Regions from separate parts of the Latilactobacillus fuchuensis genome, predicted to be linked through region 1. Evidence: predicted binding sites of a transcription regulator. Region 1 holds the regulator's gene; the other holds the start of a gene.
The links. Region 1 encodes NrdR, which represses ribonucleotide reductase genes. Its sites were predicted from a motif close to ACACNATATATNGTGT; they were not measured.
Positions count from the first base shown of each region.

Region 2: nrdH (glutaredoxin-like protein NrdH) is a predicted target of NrdR. The motif match lies at 2,101-2,116, and genes of this name have one in related genera.

Region 1 covers NZ_LT984417.1:1,590,054-1,593,486, reverse strand. The annotation lists gene mutM (DNA-formamidopyrimidine glycosylase) at 1-505, shown strand, start outside; gene coaE (dephospho-CoA kinase) at 505-1,092, shown strand; gene nrdR (transcriptional regulator NrdR) at 1,243-1,716, shown strand; gene LFUMFP_RS07590 (replication initiation and membrane attachment family protein) at 1,732-3,117, shown strand; gene dnaI (primosomal protein DnaI) at 3,117-3,433, shown strand, end outside.
Region 2 covers NZ_LT984417.1:1,171,017-1,174,449, reverse strand. The annotation lists gene LFUMFP_RS05530 (EbsA family protein) at 1-183, opposite strand, end outside; gene cls (cardiolipin synthase) at 413-1,870, shown strand; gene nrdH (glutaredoxin-like protein NrdH) at 2,192-2,422, shown strand; gene nrdE (class 1b ribonucleoside-diphosphate reductase subunit alpha) at 2,515-3,433, shown strand, end outside.

The sequences.
Region 1 (3,433 bases):
TAAATTTGGCCGGATGCAGTTGATTGAAACCGGCCAAGAAATGACGGTTGCTGGGCTGAAAACCTTGGGACCCGAACCGACACCGGCGACGTTTGACGTGCACCAGTTTTATCAAGCGTTACAAAAACACCATAAAGCCATCAAACCGTTATTGTTGGATCAAAAAGTGGTGAGCGGCTTAGGTAATATTTATGTGGATGAAACATTGTGGTTGAGCCAGATTCATCCGGAAACACCGGCTGATTTATTAACGCAAGCGGAAGTTCAAAAACTCCACGATGACATCATTACTGAATTGCAATTAGCGATTAATAGTGGTGGCACAACCGTCAATACCTTTTTGAACGCGACCGGACATGCTGGTGCTTTCCAAGAGATGTTGCATGTTTATGGTAAAAAAGGGGAACCGTGCGAACGTTGTCAGACGCCGATTGAAAAAATAAAGGTCGCCCAACGTGGTACACACTTTTGTCCGCATTGTCAGATTAGAAAAGAGGCGCGTTAATGACCTATTTTTTAGGGTTAACGGGCGGAATTGCGACGGGCAAATCGGCAGCTTCTACCCTTTTTAAAACACTAGGGGTACCGGTGATTGATGCGGATCAAGTGGCCCATCAAGTGATGGCGGAAAATCAAACGGTTAAAGAACAAATTGCAGCCACTTTTGGGGATTCGTTAGTGATTGATGGTCAAGTTGATCGTCACAAATTAGGACAACTCGTTTTTGGACAACCGACAGCCTTAGCGCAGTTGAACGCGATTACCGCACCGGTTATTCGCCAGGCCTTGATTGCACAGATGGCCGCGATTAAGCAAGCCTCAGTTGTGGTGGTTGATATTCCGTTGTTGTATGAACAAGGTTACGCCGAATTATTCGATGGTGTAGCTGTGGTGGCCGTCTCACATGCGACGCAATTGGCACGGTTGATGGCCCGTAATCAGCTAACGGCTGAAGCGGCTGAATTACGAATCGCTAGTCAGTTGCCGTTGGCTGAAAAGCGAGCGCAGGCCGATTATATATTAGAGAATGAAGGGTCGTTAGCAACACTACAGGCGCAAATTGATAGTTTATTAACGAAAATCACTGATTAGTTAAAAAATCCCGACTAAATTAAACTTTGGTCGGGATTTTTGACGATTCAACATTTAGTGAATTTGCGTGTTCATGGTATAATAACCAAGATAAGATGGGTTTATACTAAACTAAAATAAAAGCTTAATTTAAGAATAGAAGGTGTCACTATGTTATGTCCGCATTGTCATCAAAATAGTTCACGGGTGATTGACAGTCGACCAACCGATGAGGGGCGTGTTATTCGTCGTCGCCGTGAATGTGAAAACTGTCGTTTCCGGTTTACAACGTTTGAACGCGTTGAACAAACACCATTATTGGTGATTAAGAAAAACGGGACGCGCGAAGAATTTAATCGCGATAAGTTATTACGCGGGTTGATTCGGGCGGCTGAAAAACGGCCGGTTACGATGGAACAAATGACGGAAATCGTCGACGATGTCGAAAATAAAATTCGAGCATTAGGTGAAAATGAAGTGTCGTCACAAGCCGTTGGGGAATACGTGATGGCACTATTGCCAGAAATTGATGAGATTGCCTATATTCGTTTTGCCAGTGTTTATCGACAATTCAAAGATATGAATGTCTTCATGAAAGAATTACAAGATATGATGAAAAAAGAAAAAGCAAAAGAATCAAAATAAGGGAAGGACGTTTTTATGGCTGATGCATTTGATTTTTTAAGTCCAAAAGACGGCTTTTTGGTGACGAAAGCAAACTACTTAACTGATTTCGACCAAACGGTGGTGACGTATTTGTATCAACCGTTGATGGGTGCCGTTGCCTATAGTCTTTATTTGTTATTGTGGAGTCAAGTGAAGGATGTTGCGAGCCAACATCAATTTCAAACCCACGCAACGCTATTGAATTTATTGAGTGTCGATTTACCAGCGTTCTATGACGGCCGCAGTAAATTAGAGGCATTAGGCTTAATCCGGACGTATCAAAAAAATGGTGAAGCAGGCCGCCAATTGGTTTATGAACTATACGCGCCAATGAAACCAGATGTTTTTTTTAAAGACGATCTATTGAGCGTTGTGTTGTATGAATCGGTTGGCGAGAAGCGGTTTATCGAATTGCGGGAGCGGTTTAAGCTCCAACCGGTACGTTCACAAGATTATAAAGAAGTCAGTAAGAACTTTTTAACCGTCTTCCACGTTCAAAATGACCATTTGCTAAATACACCAGATGGCGTGGCAGAAACGAAGAGCCTTTATCAGCAGAAATCGCCGAATAAACCTAGTTTTAGCGCGCTTGAGTTACAGACGTTTGATTGGGAACTGTTGCAAGATGTGTTAGGGCAACGGCAGATTTCACCCGACGAAGTGCTACGCAATGAACAACGGTTATTTAATTTACATTATTTCTACGGCTTAGACGAAATAACCCTCGCGAACTTAATGGGCACGACGATGGATGCCAGAGACAATACGTTGAATATGGAGGTGCTTGAACAAAATGTTCTGGGCAACTATACGCGCCGCCACGCCGCTCAAAATAAAGTAGCGACTGATTCTAAATATACCTTAAGTGAATTACAAAAGCAGGGGCAGCAGGCCAAGTTTAACGAACAAGAAATGCAGTGGTTAACAGACAGCCAACGCTATCTACCGGTCGATTATTTGAACGATTTAAAGCAGAAAAAACACGGCTACGTCGCTAAAAATGAAATTCGGGCGCTAAAAGATTTGCAAGGACGCTATATTTTTAGTAACGATGTGCTCAACATTTTAGTGGCGTACATTACTGAACGTTATGAAGGTTTGACGCAAGCCTTGTTGGATCGGATTGCTAATCAGTGGGCGCAAAAAGGGGTTCAAACACCGGTTGATGCCATTCAGCAGATTCGTCAGTTCCAAACCGCGCAAACTGATAAAGCGAAGACGAAACAAAATAATCGTTATCAAACAAAACCGACGAAACAAGAAACCGTGCCGAAGTGGGCGCAACCCGATTATCAGGCACCCAAGGAAACAACAACTAAGGCCGATCAGAATCAAGTCGATCAATTGCTCAAAAAAATTCGTGAAGGGCGGGGAGAATAATGGAAGATATGAAAAAAGGACTCATTGAACAGATGAATCGTCGCCAGTTAAACCAACGTTTCAATCAATTGGTTGAATCCGCCTTACAAGATCCGGATGTGCAAGCTTTTATTGAGGCGAATCAGGATCGGCTGACTCAGGAGACGGTCACGCGGAGCGCCGCTAAAATCTACGAATACGTTAATGAAAAACAGAAATTAGCCAACGGTCAAACGACGTTAGCGCCCGGATACGCGCCCAAGCTGGTTTTAATCAATCATTTTATTGATGTGAGTTATGAACCAACGGCCTCGCTAATGAAGCAGCGGGAACAACA
Region 2 (3,433 bases), 420 kb from region 1:
GCCCAAGATATTAATGATGGTTAAAATAACCGCAATGAGCGCAATCGTCATCGATTGCCAATTTAAATTGATAAGTTCGAGTTGGATAATTAAGGCTAATAGATAGATAAAGCCAATCCAAGACCACGTCGTGATAAAATAAGCGTAACCTGGTTGGTAGCGGATTGTTAGCGATTTTTGCATGAGCACACTCCTTAGTGTTTTAATAGTACCATTATCATTACTGACTTGTCAGTGGATTGGCGCAATTCTTTAAGAATGATTAAACTTTAACGCAGGACCCTCCCATCGAATCAATTGCCGCTTAGTCCCATTTAACAATCAACTACCACCATTAACCTAAGTAATAGCCTTTTGGCGACATATTTAGTAAACTACTCAAGAAGCTTAATCGAATTTTAGGAGTGATCATTTGGCATTATTAGCAGAAATAACAACTTTAATTATTTTTATCAATGCAGTCCTCGCCATTATTACCGTTTTACGGCAGCCACGGGACATCGCCGCAACGTGGGCTTGGTTATTAGTCTTGATGTTATTACCGGTCGGCGGCTTTATTTTATACCTCTTCACCGGTCGTGGGTTATCGCGTAAAAAGATTTTCCAAAGTCAGTCTCAGATTAACGATGGGATTTTGGCGTTGGTTGATATTCAACGTCAAGAAAATCGTAAAAATGAATTATTGCCTAAAAAGATGCTTTCGAGTGAAGCAACAGAAATGGTCAATTTATTTTTAAATATTAATAACGCCCCCGTCTTAAAGGACAACCACGTGACGTTGTACACGGAGGGCCAAGAAAAATTCGCGGCCCTATTCAACGATATTCGCCAAGCTCAAAAAAGTATCCATATCGAATATTACACCATCTACAACGATCAAATCGGCAATGACTTACAAAAATTGTTAGTTGAAAAAGCAAACGCCGGCGTCACCGTTAACGTCTTATACGATGCTTGGGGTTCTCAAGGCGCAAGCCAGAAATGGTGGCGCCCGCTCGAAGAAGCTGGCGGTCACGCCCGCACCTTCTTCAGTTCTAAACATTCAATCACCGATTTTCGGCTAAATTTCCGCGATCATCGTAAAGTGGTGGTCGTCGATAGTAATATTGGTTACATCGGTGGTTTTAACGTCGGTGATCAATATCTGGGTCGCAGTCATAAACTTGGTAATTGGCGCGATACGCATATGCGGGTCACGGGGAATGCCGTATTAGCGTTACAGGTTCGTTTTTTAATGGACTGGAACGCGAGTGTTGAATCTAACGTGCAACTCCCCTATTCTAATGATCTATTTCCAAAAGAAGTTGCCTCTAAACGGGGGTCGGCTGCGATGCAAATTGTTTCCAGTGGGCCGGATAAACTTGACGAACAAATTAAACTCGGCTATTTGAAAATGATTAGTACCGCTAAAAAACGTCTTTGGATTCAAACGCCTTATTTGGTTCCAGATGATAGTATCATTGATGCGCTAACGACGGCTGCGATGTCTGGTGTCGACGTGCGGATCATGGTTCCGAATATGCCAGATCATCCGTTCATCTACCGCGCAACGCAATATTATAGTCAACTGTTACACGCAACTGGGGTTAAAATCTATAGTTATCAAAATGGTTTTTTGCACGCTAAAACGGTTGTGATGGACGGTCATATCAGTACGATTGGTTCGGCCAACATGGATATTCGGAGCTTTAAACTCAATTTTGAAGCCAACGCCTTTATTTACGATCCGAAAGTCGCCGCGCAACTCGAAACGATATACAAAGCTGATATGCAACACGCGCAATTGCTAACCGATGAGATTATCGCCCAACAATCTAAATGGATTCGTTTTAAACAGAAATTTTCACGATTACTCTCCCCCATTTTATAAAACGTTCGGGTAAAACTATTTAAGTTGTCAGTCATTAAGTTGTCCAACATTTTTTATTTAAAATCAAACGTTAGTCCCACGCGGGTTAATGAATTGTTATGCGTTTAACCCACAAAATAGCCATTGACTTTAGTAGTGATTATGGTTAACTTTATAAGTGAACAGTTCACGTGTGATTCAATTAATCATTCGGCAACAGCCCCTAGTTATAGGGGCTGTTTTTCATTTAAACACAACATCTAGTATTAAATCATTGCAACTTCATTTTCGAAACGGTATACTAATTTTATTAATTAGATTCTTCAAGGGAGTTAAATGATCATGGCAAACATTACATTATACACTAAGAACGGTTGTCCCCAATGTCGGATGACGAAACACTTTTTGGAGACACACGATGTCACTTTCGTTGAACATAACATTAACGACGACCCTCAATATATTGATTACTTACGCGAAAACGGTTTTCAAGCCGTTCCCGTATTAGAAGCTGATGGGATTGATAGCTTTTCTGGTTTCAGACCCGCTGAATTACAAAAATTAGCCATCTAATAGGCGCTTTATTTTTTGTTAGACTAACTCGTCCCTAGAGTTAGTCTTTCCCTTTTTTTAAACCTTAATTTTGCAGAAAGTGGTGCTTAACAATGTCTTTAAAAGAAATCCGTACTGAAGATGTCACCTATTATGAACTCAATAATCAAATTAATATTCCGGTTGACGGTCAAATTCCGTTACATAAGGATCAAGAAGCGCTCGATGCTTTTCTAGAACAAAATGTGCAACCTAATATGGTGACTTTTAAGTCCCTTCAAGATCGTCTAGATTATTTAGTGACTGAAAACTATTATGAAGCTGATTTTCTTAAAGCTTATTCAATCACTTTTATGGAACAACTTAATCAGTATTTGATTGACCAAGACTTCCATTTCAAATCTTTCATGGCTGCCTATAAATTTTACGCACAATATGCTTTGAAAACAAACGATAATGGTTTCTATTTAGAAGATTTTAAAGACCGGATTTTCGTCAACGCTTTGTATTTCGCAGATGGCGATGAAACTTTAGCCATGAATCTAGCAGACGAAATGGTGCATCAACGTTACCAACCGGCCACCCCTAGCTTCTTAAACGCCGGCCGTTCACGCCGGGGCGAATTGGTTTCGTGTTTCTTACTCCAAACAACCGATGATATGAACTCCATCGGCCGGACGATTAATTCCGCACTCGAATTATCCCGAATTGGTGGCGGCGTTGGGATTAGCCTGTCTAACTTACGTGGTGCTGGTGATCCGATTAAAGGGATTGATGGCGCTGCTAGTGGTGTCTTACCGGTCATGAAATTATTGGAGGATTCATTCTCATATTCTAACCAACTCGGCCAACGTCAAGGGGCCGGTGTCGTTTATTTAAACGCCTTCCATCCCGATGTCATTGCCTTTTTGGGGGCTAAGAAGGAAAATGCGGATGAGAAGTACCGGTTAAAGACCCTGTCACTCGGTTTAATCGTGCCGGATAAGTATTACGAACTGGTTGCCAACGATGCCGATATGTATCTTTTCAGCC